2 regions of the Plantactinospora siamensis genome follow, and region 2 is predicted to be linked to the other one. Evidence: riboswitches for the same ligand, from Rfam matches in the RefSeq annotation. Region 2 holds a riboswitch; the other holds the start of a gene.
What was found. Region 2 has a riboswitch for thiamine pyrophosphate ahead of ACFFHU_RS27220 (purine-cytosine permease family protein). Riboswitches for the same ligand answer to the same signal wherever they lie in the genome.

Region 1: it holds a riboswitch for thiamine pyrophosphate, as region 2 does, so the genes downstream of both, ACFFHU_RS10105 (ECF transporter S component) here and ACFFHU_RS27220 (purine-cytosine permease family protein) in region 2, are expected to answer to the same signal.

Annotation. Positions count from the first base shown of each region.
Region 1 is NZ_JBHLUE010000006.1:56,142-63,023, forward strand. It holds gene ACFFHU_RS10085 (thioredoxin reductase) at 1-52, shown strand, start outside; gene ACFFHU_RS10090 (pirin family protein) at 141-917, shown strand; gene ACFFHU_RS10095 (energy-coupling factor transporter transmembrane component T family protein) at 1,037-1,840, opposite strand; partial or broken gene ACFFHU_RS10100 (ABC transporter ATP-binding protein) at 2,173-3,675, opposite strand; gene ACFFHU_RS10105 (ECF transporter S component) at 3,676-4,266, opposite strand; TPP riboswitch at 4,338-4,444, opposite strand; gene ACFFHU_RS10110 (alpha/beta fold hydrolase) at 4,547-5,392, shown strand; gene ACFFHU_RS10115 (AAC(3) family N-acetyltransferase) at 5,389-6,231, shown strand; gene ACFFHU_RS10120 (sugar isomerase domain-containing protein) at 6,228-6,882, shown strand, end outside.
Region 2 is NZ_JBHLUE010000026.1:411,194-418,075, forward strand. It holds gene ACFFHU_RS27195 (pectate lyase) at 1-489, shown strand, start outside; gene ACFFHU_RS27200 (glycosyltransferase family 4 protein) at 661-1,986, shown strand; gene ACFFHU_RS27205 (class I SAM-dependent methyltransferase) at 1,983-2,720, shown strand; gene ACFFHU_RS27210 (prenyltransferase) at 2,713-3,852, shown strand; gene ACFFHU_RS27215 (class I SAM-dependent methyltransferase) at 3,849-4,460, shown strand; TPP riboswitch at 4,594-4,703, shown strand; gene ACFFHU_RS27220 (purine-cytosine permease family protein) at 4,697-6,064, shown strand; gene thiE (thiamine phosphate synthase) at 6,061-6,684, shown strand; gene thiO (glycine oxidase ThiO) at 6,681-6,882, shown strand, end outside.

The sequences.
Region 1 (6,882 bases), on a different contig from region 2:
GCCGGCGCTGGCCTGGAGCCCGTCCGCCGGCACCCCGGGAGGCGCGCCGTGACGGCGCCGGGGCGCGGCGTGCCCGGTGCGGCGCCGGGGCGCGCTGTGCCCGGTGCGGCGCCGGGCCGCGCCCGACCGGGAGGCACGCAATGACCGGTGCGATGGCGCTGTCCCCGTCGGTGGCGGTGCGCCGCGCCGACGAGCGCTTCGCCACCCGACTGTCCTGGTTGGACTCCCGGCACTCGTTCTCGTTTTCCCGGCACTACGACCCGGGCAACACCCACCACGGCCTGCTGCTGGTGAACAACGACGACGTGGTGCTGCCGGGCACCGGCTTCGAGACCCACCCGCACCAGGACATGGAGATCGTCACCTGGGTGCTGCGCGGCTCGCTCGTACACCAGGATTCCACCGGGCACGCCGGCGTGATCTACCCCGGGCTGGCTCAGCGGATGAGTGCCGGCACCGGGATCCTGCACTCGGAGAAGAACGACGCCTGGCGGGTCTCCGGCGCCGAGCCGCACGCGGACCCGGTCCGGTTCGTCCAGATGTGGGTGCTGCCCGACGAACCCGACGTCGACCCCGGGTACGAGCAGCTCGAGATCTCCGCCGAGCTGCTGCTCGGCGGCCTGGTGCCGGTGGCGTCCGGGATGGACCGGCACGACGGCGAGGCGGCGATCCGGATCCGGAACCGGTACGCCACCCTGCACGCCGCCCGGCTCCCGCCCGGGGACGAGGTCACCCTGCCGGACGCGCCGTTCCTGCACCTGTACGTGCCGGTCGGCGCGGTCATGCTGGAGGGCACCGGCGAGCTGGCGGTCGGTGACGCGGCCCGGATCACCGCCGCCGGCGGCCAGCGGGTGGTGGCCACCGAACCGGCCGAGATCCTCGTCTGGGAGATGCACGCGACGTTCGGCGACGGTTGAGCCGGCGCCGGAACCCGAGCCGCGCCGCCGGCGGGGCCCGCCTGCCGGCAGGGCCCAGCTGCCGGCAGGGCCCAGCTGCCGGCGGGGCCAGTGGGTCAACAGGGGACCCTTCCCTGCGGCTATCCGAGCAGCGGGCGGAAGGTGCCGGCGAGCACGCTCACCGCGAGCGCGGCGCCGGCCAGCGCGGCGGCGCCGGCCACCAGCAGACCGTCGGCCGGGCCGAAGCGTTGCGGCCGGGCGACCGTGCGGGGCGTGCGGCCGTCGAAGCCGCGGGCGTCCATCGCGGTGGCCAGCCGGGTGCCCCGGCGGATGGCGCCGACCAGCAGGGCGAACGCCGTGGAGCCGAACAGCCGTACCCGGGCCACCGGGTTGCGCCCGGCGTCCACCCCGCGGGCCCGGCGCGCCATGCTGATCATCTGCCACTCGGCCCCGAGCAGCGGCACCAGCCGGAATGCGGCGAGGGTGCCGATCGCGAACCGGGCCGGCGCCTTGGCGTTCTGGATCAGCGCGTCGGCCAGATCGGTGGGGTCGGTGCTGGCGAACACCAGAACCCCGGGCAGGGCCACCGCGACCAGCCGGAGCCCCAGACCGAGCGCGGTCAGCAGCACCCCGCTGGTCAGCTCGACCGGGCCGAGCCGGGCCAGCAGGACGCCGGAGCGGTCGGCCGCGAACAGCACCAGCGTGAGGGTCAGTCCGGCCACGCTGGCCAGCAGCGGCCAGCCCCGGCGGGCCAGGTCGGCGTACCGGAGTCCGAAGGCCGGTGCCACGGCCAGCTCGACCGCGATGGCCAGCGCGGGCGTCAGCGGATCGAGGCTGGCCACCAGGACCGCCGAGAAGAGCAGGGCGGCCGCCAGCTTGGCCACCGGGTTCCGGCGGGCCAGCGGCGCCGTCGGGGCCGCGCCCGCCGTCGGGACCCCGATCATCGCCGCACCCCGCCCTTGACCGCATCGGACGGGCGGCCGGTCGCGGCGGAGGCCTCCGCGCCCGCGGACGCCGAGGTACCCGTTCCGGCGGAGGCCGGGGTCTCCGTGCTGCACGGGCCGGATGCGGCCGGGGTCCCGGCGCCGAGGGACGGGCGGCGGGTCGCGGCCTGAGTCTCCGTGCCGGCCGACGTCGAGGTCCGGATGCTGGCGGCCGAGTCGGGGTCCGCAGGCGGGCCGGCGTCGGCGGGCGGGTCGGCGTCGGCGGGCGGGTCGGCGTCGGCGTCGGCGGGCGGGTCGGGGTCCGAGGCGCCGCCCGGGGCGAGCGGCAGGCACCGGTCCGCCAGCGCCGCGACGAAGTCCCGGTCGTGGGTCACCGCCACGATGCCGTGCCCCTCGTCGCGCAGTCCGGCGAGCAGGTCCACCAGCTCCAGCCAGGTGCGCCGGTCCTGGCCGAAGGTCGGCTCGTCGCAGACCAGCAGGGCGGGCGCGGTGGCCAGCGCCGTCGCCACGCTCAGCCGCCGCGCCTCGCCGCCGGAGAGCGTGTACGGGTTGGCGCCGGCCAACCGGTCCAGGCGTAGCCGTTCCAGCAGCTCGGCCACGACAATCCGAACCTGCTCGCCGGTCCTGCCGGTGCGGCGCGGGCCGAGGGCCAGCTCGTCGGCCACCGTCCGGGTGACGAACTGGTGCTCCGGGTTCTGGAACACCGAGCCGATGCGGGCGGCGAGCACCGGCGCGCGCCAGCGGTGCGGGGAGGCGCCGCCGCCGGACCGCCCTCGGCGCCCCGGCCGAGTCGCGCCCGTCGCGCCGAGGGCGCCGGCCGCCGGTGCGGCGCCACCGGCGCGGAGTGCCGCGCCGGGCTCGCCGGTCAGGGCCGGTGCGGCCACCACCCGGCCGGCGCCGGGGCGGAGCAGCCCGCCGAGCAGCAGCGCGAGAGTGGACTTGCCGGCGCCGTTCGGGCCGAGCACCGCGAGCGCCTCGCCGGCCCGGACGGTGAGGTCCACCGGCGCGAGCCGGCCCGGCAGCGCCAGCCGCTCGGCGCGCAGCAGCGGCGCGCCGGCCGGTCGCCGGGACCGGCGGTCCGGCACGCGGTGTCCCGGCACCCACACCCCGGCCGCGGCCAGCTCCGGCCCGTACGCCTCGAAGACCGCGTCGGGCGGACCGTCGGCCCGGACGCCGCCGCCGGCCGACAGCACCACCACCCGGTCGACCAGCGGAAGCGCCTCGGCCACCCGGTGCTCGACGAGGATCAGCGCGGTGTCGCCACGGTGCGCCGCGGCGACGGCCTCGCGGACCAGGGCCGCGCCGGCCGGATCGAGGTTGGCGGTCGGCTCGTCGAGCAGCAGCAGCCGGGGCCGGGTGGCCAGCGCGCCGGCCAGCGCCAGCCGCTGCTGCTCCCCGCCGGACAGGGCCGAGGTCGGCCGGTCGGGGCCGTACGGGAAGCCGACCCGGCGCAGCGCCTCGGTCACCCGGGGCCAGATCTCGGCCGCCGGCACGCCGCGGTTCTCCAGCCCGAACGCCACGTCGTCGCCGGCCCGGCCGAGGACGAGCTGGGACTGCGGATCCTGGAAGACGATGCCCACCCGGTCCCGGGCGGCGGCCGGGTCGCGGCCGTCGACGCGTACCGTCCCCTCCTGCTCGCCCGAGTCGGCGGCCAGCAGGCCGGCGAGCGCGGCCAGCAGGGTGCTCTTGCCGGCCCCCGACTCGCCGAGCAGCAGGACCCGCTCGCCGGCCTCGACCCGCAGGTCGACACCGCGTACCGCCCAGGCCCGCCGGCCGGCGTGCCGCCAGCCGAAGCCGCGCAGCTCGACCGCGGCGGGGACGCCCGGTCCGGCCACTCAGATCGCGGCCCGCTCGCGGCCGGCCGGGAACCGGTCCAGCACCCCGGTGTCGGCCAGCGCGCGGGTCAGCGCCACGCTGCCGAAGCCGGCCACCACGACGGAGCTGAGCACGGTGAGCGCCAGGTACGGGATCCGGAAGCTGCCCCAGGCGGTGTCCGGGTACCAGACGAAGACGTCGTAGAGCGCGGCGGCGAACCCGGCCAGCGCGGCCGAGAGCAGCGCCACGGGCAGCCGGTAGACCCGGTAGCCGAACAGCGCGAAGGCCAACTCGCCGGCGGCCGCCTCGAGCGGTCCCTGCACCACCAGGGTCCAGCCCCAGCTGGAGCCGAGCGCCACCGAGACCAGGGCCGCCACGGTGAGCGTGAAGAACGCCGCTCCGGGCTTGCGGATCACCAGCGCCCCGAGCACCGCGGGCACCAGCCAGACGCCGTACAGCAGGGCCCGGCCGGGCAGCGGGATGGCGTCGGCCGGCCCGTTCCAGAGCAGGCCCCAGGCCCAGAAGACGACGCCGAACGCGACCCCGAGCACCGCGGCCACGACGATGTCCACCGTGCGCCAGCCCGGGCGCGGGTCGGCGGATGTGCTCATGGTGTGCCTCCCAGTTCGTCGGAACCAGGCAAGACGCACGCCGCGCCCGGGCTGGCCCGGACCGCGGCGCGGCTGGAGGTCGACCGAACTCCCTGCGCTGGCATTACCCAGATCAGGTTCGAGGGTCTGCGGGCGTCGGCCCGCACTCTCAGCGCTGTGCGCTCCCCTGTCGGATGTGAACTTGTCTCGCCAACGCTAGCACCCGCTGACCTGGCCGAAAAGGAAGGACGCCGGTAATCGCCCCGTGCGGGCCCCAGCGGTGCTCGGTACGCTCCGCAGCGTGCGCCCCGAACCGCCGGACCTCCGGCTCGACGCCCGCGGTCTCACCTTCGACGTGTACGCGGGCGGCCCGGCCGGCGGCGAACCGGTGCTGCTGCTGCACGGCTTCCCGCAGCACAGCGCCGAGTGGTCCGGGGTGGCGCCCCGGCTGCACGCCGCCGGGCTGCGCACGTACGCCCTCGACCAGCGCGGCTACTCGCCGGGCGCCCGGCCCGAGGCGGTCGAGGCGTACGCGTCGGTCGAGCTGGTGGCCGACATCGTGGCGGTCCTCGACGGGCTCGACCTGCCGACCGCGCACCTGGTCGGGCACGACTGGGGCGCGCTGGTGGCCTGGCAGGTGGCCGCCCGGCACCCGGACCGGGTCCGCACCCTCACCGCGGTCTCGGTGCCGCACCCGGGCGCCATGGTCCGGGCGTTGAGCACCGACCCCGGGCAGAAGGTCCGCTCGTCGTACATCTCGCTGTTCCGCCGGCCCGGCAAGGCCGAGAGCGTGCTGCTGGCGCTGGACGCCGCGGCGCTGCGGCGGATGCTCGCCGGGGTCGGCCGGGACCGGGTGGAGACGTACGCACGCCCGATGCGCGACCGGGCGGCGCTGACCGCGGCGCTCAACTGGTACCGGGCCATGTCGACGCGGGACTTCGCCGGCACCGGGCCGGTGCCGGTGCCCAGCACGTACGTCTGGAGCGACGGCGACGTGGCGATCGGCCGGACCGCGGCGATGGCCTGTGCCGGGTACGTCACCGGTGACTACCGCCTGGTGGAGCTGCCCGGCGTGTCGCACTGGATTCCCGACGAGGCGCCCGAGCCGCTGGCCGCGGCCATCCTGGCCCGGGTCGGTGCGGCGTGACGCTCGGGGACGACCGCCACGGGCACGGCCCGGCGGCGACCGCGCAGACCGTGCCGCACACCCGGGCCACGCTCGCGGCGGATCTGCGCTCGCTCGGCGTGCGCCCCGGCTCGGTGTTGCTGGTGCACGCCTCGCTGCGGGCGCTCGGGTACGTCTGCGGCGGCGCCCACACGGTGGCGCTGGCGCTGCGCGACGCGCTGGGCCCGGAGGGCACCCTGGTGGTGCCCACGCACACCTCGGAGAACTCGGATCCCGAGCAGTGGCGCAACCCGCCCGTGCCGGAGCACTGGTGGCCGATCATCCGGGCCGAGATGCCGGGCTTCGACCCGGCGGTGACGCCGAGCACCTTCATGGGCGCGCTGGCCGAGTTGGTCCGTACCTCGCCGGGGGCGCACCGCAGCGACCACCCGCAGGTGTCGTTCGCGGCCGTGGGGCCGGCCGCGGCGTCGATCGTGGCGGAGCATCCGCTGGCCGACATGCTCGGCGAGACCTCCCCGCTGGCTCGGCTCTATGAGCGGTCGGCCGACGTGCTGCTGCTCGGCGTCGGGCACGACTCGAACACGTCGCTGCACCTGGCCGAGTACCGCCGGGCCGACCCGCCCCGGGAGCGGCTGGGCGCGGCCGTCCGGACCGCCGGCGGCGGGCGGCGCTGGGTGTGGTGGACGGACGTGGCGCTGGACTCGGACATCTTCCCGCGGCTCGGGGCCGACCTGGAGGCCACCGGCGCGGTCCGGCTGGGCCGGGTGGGCGCCGGGCCGGCCCGGCTGATGGACCAGCGGGCCGTCGTGGACTTCGCGCTGCACTGGCTGACCGGGGACCGGAGGGGGAGCACCGGATGACGTTGGACGCCGACGGCTACCTGGCGGCCGTGACGGGGGCGATGGACCGGGTGTCGCGCGAGCAGCGCGCCGGGGTGGAGCGCGCCGCCGACCTGATGCTGGACTGCGTCCGGTCCGGCGGCGTGGTGCAGGCCTTTGGCACCGGGCACTCGGAGGCGCTGGCCATGGAGATCGCGGGCCGGGCCGGTGGGCTGGTGCCGACCAATCGGATCGCGCTGCGCGACCTGGTGCTGCACGGTGGCGAGCCGGCCGAGGTGCTCGGCCCGACGCTGGAGCGGGATCCCGCGGTGGCGCACCGGCTGCTCGCGCTGGCGCCGGTGGACCCGCGGGACCTCTTCGTGATCGCCTCCAACTCGGGTGTGAACGGCGCGGTGGTCGAGTTGGCCACCCTGGTCACCGGGCGGGGCCACCCGCTGATCGCGATCACCTCGGTCGCGCACTCGGCCGGGATGACGTCCCGGCACCCGTCCGGGCGCCGGCTGGCCGACCTGGCGGACGTCGTGCTGGACAACGGCGCCCCGTACGGGGACGCGGCGCTGCCGCTGCCCGGTGGCGGCGCGGTGGGCGCGGTCTCGTCCATCACCGCGGCGCTGCTGGCCCAGCAGATCGTGGTGACGGCCGTGGGCCGGATGGTGGCGGCCGGGGAGACGC
Region 2 (6,882 bases):
TCGCCCGCCGGTGACGGTGTGCACTGCACCGGCCGGTGCACCATCCAGAACGTGTGGTGGGAGGACGTCGGCGAGGACGCCGCGACGTTCCTGGCGACCAGCGGCGACTCATACGTCATCGGCGGCGGGGCCAGGTCGGCCTCGGACAAGGTCTTCCAGCACAACGGCGCCGGCACGGTGCACATCTCCGGCTTCTACGCCAAGACCCTCGGCAAGCTGTACCGGGCGTGCGGCAACTGCTCGAAGTCGTACAAGCGGCAGGTGACCGTGGACAACGTGATCCTGGACAGCGCCAAGTATGTGGTGGGCATCAACGTCAACTGGGGTGACCAGGCGACGATGCACGGCATCACCCTCATCAACGGCGGCAGCACGCACGTCTGCGCCGAGTACCAGGGTGCGCCGAAGGGCAGCGAGCCGACGTACCTCAGGGACGGCTGGGACGACGCGTACTGCCATGTCAAGCAGTCGGACGTGACCCGCCAGTAGCAGCATCCACCGGGCGTCCCGCGTACCTCCCGACCGGGGGAGGCGCGGGACGCTCGCCGTCGTTGCCAAGTGGCCAACCGCTCAGCGGGCACAGCGGCGAAACATGATCGGGTGTTCTAGGCTCGACCCAGCCCCTGCAAGGTCATCGGTGCCGACGGCGATGGGAGTCTGGTGAGGATCGCGCTGGCTTCCTACCGGAGCAAGCAACACTGCGGCGGCCAGGGCGTGTACGTGCGCAACCTGTCCCGCGAACTGGTGGCGTTGGGCCACGACGTCGAGGTGTTCTCCGGCCCGCCGTATCCGCGGCTCGATCCCGGCGTCCGGCTGACCCGGGTGCCCAGCCTGGACCTCTACCGTCCCGAGGACCCGTTCCGGCGGCCGGCGCTGCGCGAGTTCCGCGACCGGATCGACGTTCTGGAATACCTGACGATGTGCTCGGGCGGCTTCCCCGAGCCGCGCACCTTCGGCATGCGACTGTCCCGGCTGCTGGCCGACCGGGCCGGCGACTTCGACCTGCTGCACGACAACCAGACCCTGGCGCCGGGCATCCTGCGCATCGCCGACCGAGGGCTGCCGGTCCTCACCACCATCCACCACCCGATCACCGCGGACCGCCGCGCCGCGCTGGCCGCAGCCACCCGGGCGAAACGTCCGGGGGTACGCCGCTGGTACGGCTTCGTGGCCATGCAGCGCCGGGTGGCCCGGCGTAGCCCGCACGTGCTGACCGTCTCCCAGCGCGCCGCCGCGGACATCGCGGCCGATTTCGGGGTGCCGGCCGAGCGCATCCGGGTCGTGCCGGTGGGCGTGGACACCGACACCTTCCGGCCGGCGTCGGCCAGGACCGCCGGCCGGGTCGTCACGGTGGCCAGCTCGGACGCCCCGATGAAGGGGATGGACGTGCTGATCGACGCGGTCCGCCGGGTGCCGCCCACCGTGCTGCGCGAGCTGGTCGTGGTGGGCACGGCGAGCCCGGCCACGGCCCGGGCCGTCCAGCGGGCGGACCTGGCCGGTCGGGTCCGGTTCGTCAGCGGCCTGCCGGACACCGAGCTGGCCGAGCTGCTCGGCTCCGCCCAGGCGCTGGCGGTCCCGTCCCGGTACGAGGGGTTCTCGCTGCCGGCCGTGGAGGCCCTGGCCTGCGCGACACCGGTGGTGGCGTCCAATGTGGGCGCCCTGCCCGAGCTGCTCGGCGGCGACCGCCGGTGCGGGACGCTCGTGCCGCCCGGCGACGCCGAGGCGCTGGCGGCGGCGCTGGCCGAGCTGCTGGCCGACCCCCGGGCCTGCGCCGACCTCGGCGCCGAGGGCCGGCGCCGGGTGCTGGCCGGCTACGGCTGGCCGGCGGTCGCCCGGGCCACGGCCGAGCTGTACGCCGAAATCGCCGGCCACCCCGTCGCAGCGGCGCCCGCCGTCCCGAGCCCGGCGCCCGCCACCGGGCCGGTCCCGACCGCCGCCGGACCCGCCCCGGTCGACGCCGATTCCGGCTGCCCGGCGGCCGCATGATCACCGTCGACTACCGCCGGCTGGACGTCCGGCCCGGCCAGCGGCTGCTCGACGTGGGCTGCGGCGCCGGCCGGCACGCCTTCGAGGCGTACCGGCGGGGCGCCCACGTCACCGCCTTCGACACCAACGCCGACGACCTGCGCGCGGTCGGCGGGATGTTCGGGGCGATGGCCGAGACCGGCGAGGCGGGTCGGGTGGGCCCGGCCGGACCGTTGGCCCGGGCCACGACCGTGCAGGGTGACGCGCGGCGCATGCCGTTTCCGGACGCCAGCTTCGACCGGGTGATCGCGGCCGAGGTGCTGGAGCACATCGTGGCGGACACCGCGGCCATCGGGGAGATCGCCCGGGTGCTGCGCCCGGGCGGGCTGGCCGCGGTGACGGTGCCGCGCTGGTGGCCGGAGCGGGTGTGCTGGCTGCTGTCCGACGCCTACCACGCCAACGAGGGTGGGCACGTGCGCATCTACCGCCGAGCGGAGCTGACCGACCGGCTGGGCGGGGCGGGGCTGCGGGCCGCCGGCCGTCACCACCACGCGCACGCGCTGCACTCGCCGTACTGGTGGCTCAAGTGCGCGGTGGGCGTGGACCGGGACGTGGCGCCCGTGCGGGCCTACCACCGACTGCTGGTCTGGGACCTGATGCGGGCGCCGCGGACCACCCGGTGGACCGAGCGTGCCCTCAACCCGGCGCTCGGCAAGAGCCTGGTGCTCTACGTCCGCAAGCCGGCCGATGCCTGATCCGGACGGGCGGACCGCGCCGCACGGACGGGCCGCGCCGGACAGGCCGGCCGCGCTGAGCGGGCCGCAGTTGCGCGCCACGGCCGGCTTCATCGCCGCGCAGCAACGCCCGGACGGCGGCATCCCCAGCACCGCCGACGGGCCGCTCGACCCGTGGGACCACGTGGAGTCGGCCATGGCGCTGTCCGCGAGCGGGCTGCGGGCCGAGGCGGAGCGGGCGTACGCGTACAGCGCCCGTACCCAGCGGCCGGACGGGTCCTGGCCGATGCTGGTGCGCGGCGACGTGGTGGAGGACCCGGCGGCCGACACCAACCAGTGCGCCTACCTGGCCGTGGGGGTGTGGCACCACTACCTCGTGACCCGCGACCGCGGCTTCCTCGACGCGATGTGGCCGACCGTCCGGCGGCTCACGGAGTTCGTGCTGGCCGCCCAGCGGCCGACCGGCGAGCTGGCCTGGGCGGTCAACCGCCGCGGCCAGACCGAGGACTTCGCGCTGCTCACCGGCAGCGCCAGCGCGGTGCAGTCGGTGCACAGCGCCAGCCTCATCGCCGGCACGGTGGGCGCGGACCCGCGACCCTGGCATGCCGCGGCCGCCCGGCTCGCGCACGCCGTACGCCACCATCCGGGCCGGTTCGCCGACCGGTCCCGCTGGTCGATGGACTGGTACTACCCGGTGCTCGGCGGCGCCTGCCGCGGCGGCGCGGCCCGGCAACGCCTGGCCGACGGCTGGGACACCTTCGTCTGGCCGGCCTGGGGGGTGCGGTGCGTGGCCGACCGGCCCTGGGTGACCGTCGCGGAGACCTGCGAGCTGGTGCTGGCGCTCGACGCCGTGGGCGATCCGCGGGCACACCGGCTGTTCCGGGACGTGCAGCGGCTGCGCGACCCGGACGGCGGCTACCAGATGGGGTACGTGGTGGACGACCGGGTCGCCTGGCCGGACGAGCGTCCAACCTGGACGGCGGCCGCGGTGCTGCTCGCCGCCGACGCGCTGTCACGCACCTCACCGGGCGCGGCCGTGTTCGCCGACGCCGGTGCGATGGCCCGGGCCGCGCGGACCCCGGTGGCCGGCTGCGGCTGCCCGCCCGACGCCGAGCCCCGGTACGACCTCGCCGGGCAGGGGGTGGCGCCGTGAACCCGGAGCTGGCCCGGCTGGTGGCCGCGGTGCCCGGGTTCATGCCGGCGGACGAGGGGGAGGCCCTGCACGCGGCCGCCCGGGAGGCGGCCGCGGGCACCTGGCTGGAGATCGGCACGTACTGCGGCAAGTCGACGCTGATCCTCGCCGACGCGGCCCGCTCGGTCGGCGCCTGCCTGGTGACCGTCGACCATCACCACGGTTCCGAGGAGAACCAACCGGGCTGGGACTATCACGACCGTGCATTGGTCGACCCCCGGACCGGCCGGCTCGACACCCTGCCCGCCTTCCGGCGGGTCCTCGACGACCACCTGGCCGACGTGGTGAGCCCGGTCGTGGCCCCGACCCAGCTGGTGGCCCGCTGGTGGTCGGCGCCGCTGCGGCTGCTGTTCCTCGACGGCAACCACACCGAGGACGTGGCCCAGCACGACTTTCACGCGTTCGCCCGGCACCTCGTACCCGGTGGTCTGCTGTTGGTCCACGACGTCTTCCCGGACCCGGCCGACGGCGGCCAGGCGCCCTGGCACGTGGTACGGACCGCCCTCGGGTCCGGCGACTTCGCGCAGCTGGCCGTGCACGGCTCGCTGCGGGTGCTGCGCCGCGCCTGACGCGCCCCCGACCGGCCGCCGGCGGCGCCGCCCCAGAGCGACGGCGCCGGCGAGCGGCGTCGGCGGGCGGCGGCGTCGGACAGCGGCGGCCGGGTGGCGTAGAGTTGCCGCCATCAGAGCCTGCCGGTTCGCCAGCAGGCTCACGGGAGCTCGGGGATGACCGGGCTGAGAGGGCGGACGAACCTGCCGCCGACCGCTGGAACCTGTCCGGGTAATGCCGGCGTAGGGAGCATGCGATGGCCACCCCTGTTTCGTCCGTGGGCCGCGACGCGGCGCCGACCGCGCGTGACGGCGACGCCCCGCTCACCCTGACCGAGCCGGCGCCGCGGCCGTTCGGCCTGCGCGACGTCCTCGGCTTCTGGGGCAACCTGGGCATCAGCCTGCTGCTGCCGGTGGCGGCCTCATTCGTGGTGCTGCCCGGGCGACCGCTCTGGGTCAGCATGGCCGCCATCGTGGTGGGCGCGGCCATCGGCTCGGTGCTGCTCGGCCTCGGCGCCGCGGCCGGGGCCCGCGAGGGCGTACCGATGATGGTCCTGCTGCGCGGCCTGCTCGGCCGCCGGGTCTCCTACCTGCCGACGGCGCTCAACCTGGTCCAGTGCGTCGGCTGGGCCACCTTCGAGATCTGGGTCATCGCCGAGGCCGCCGCGCGGGCGCTGCACCTGCCGCGCTGGCCCTTCGTGCTGGCCGCGGGCGTGGCGGCCACGCTCATGGCGCTGCGCCCGCTCGGCGCCGTGCGGGTGCTCGCCCGGTACGCCGTCTGGGCCGCGCTGGCCTGCACCGCCTACCTGTTCGTCGACGTGCTCACCCATCCGATCGCGCCGGCCGGGTCCGGCGGCGCCACCTCGTTCTGGACCGCGGCCGACATCGTCGTGGCGCTGCCGGTGTCCTGGTTCCCGCTGGTGGCCGACTACACCCGGCACGCCCGCGGCCCGCGCACCGCCTTCACCGGCGCCACCGTCGGGTACGGCCTGGCCACCGTGGCCTTCTTCGCCCTCGGCGTGCTGGCGCTGTCCGCGTACCGGGCGGCCGGGCTGGACGTGATCGGCGCGCTGCTGGCCGTGCCGCTCGGCGCGGTGGCCGTGGGCGTGCTCGTGGTCGTCGAGCTCGACGAGGCGTTCGCGAACATCTACTCGACGGCCCTGTCCGCGCAGAACATCGCCGCCCGGCTGGACCGGCGGATCCTCGCGGCGCTGGTCGGCGCGCTGGCCACGCTGCTGGCGTTCACCCTGGACGTGCTCTCGTACGAGCCGTTCCTGTTCCTCATCGGCGCCACCTTCGTGCCGCTGGTCGGCGTCTTCGTGGTCCGGTACTTCCTCGTGCCCCGCGGCGCCTGGGACACTTCCGACCGAGCCCGCGCCCGGCCGGTGCTGCTGGTGCCGTGGGCCGCCGGATTCGTGGCCTACCAGCTCACCCTGCCCTCGGCGCTGGCCGGCGCCGCGGCCGGGTGGACGGCCTGGTGGGGACGGTGGCAGGCGGATCTCGGCATCGACCCGGCCAACGGCTGGTCGGCGTCGCTGGTGAGCCTCGTCGTGGCGGCCGCGCTGACGGCCGTGGTCAGCCTGCCCGCCGTGGTCCGCCGCGCGACGCCCGAGCGGCCGGCATGAGTCCGCCGCTGGGCCGGCTGCACGTGCTCACCGACGCCCGCGCCGGCCGGGACGCGCTCGGCGTCGCGACCCGGGCGGTCGAGGCGGGCGCGCCGGTGATCCAGCTGCGGGTCAAGGGCCGCACCGACCGCGAGCTGTACGACCTGGGCACCCGGCTGATGGCGATCTGCGCCCGGCACGGCACCGTCTGCGTCGTCAACGACCGGCCCGACCTCGCCCTGGCGATCGGCGCGCACGGCACCCACCTCGGCGCGGACGACCTGCCGGTGGCCGCGGTCCGCCGGCTGGTGGGCCCGGGCCACCTGATCGGCGGCACGGCCCGGGAGCCGGGGCGGGCGGCGCGGCTGGTGGCCGAGGGCGTGGACTACCTGGGGGTGGGTCCGGCGTACGGCACGAGCACCAAGGCGGGGCTGCCGACGCCGATCGGGCCGGCCGGCGTCGGCGCGGTGGCCCGCGCGGTCGACGTGCCGGTCATCGCGATCGGCGGCATCACCGCCGATCGGGTCCGGCCGGTGCTCGCCGCCGGGGCGTACGGGGTGGCCGTGGTGGGCGCGGTCTCCGACGCGGCCGACCCGGCCGCCGCGACCGGGTCCCTGCTCGACGCGCTGGGGGAGGCATGACCGACGTGCTGGTCGCCGGCGGCGGGCCGATCGGCCTGGCCGTGGCCTGGCGGTGCGCCCGGCGCGGCCTCGCCGTCACCGTGGTCGACGACGGCAGCGCCGGCGCCTGGCAGGCGGCCGCCGGCATGCTGGCGCCGGTGGCCGAGGCCGGGTACGGCGAGGAGCCGCTGCTGCGGCTCGGCCTGGCGTCCCTGCGGC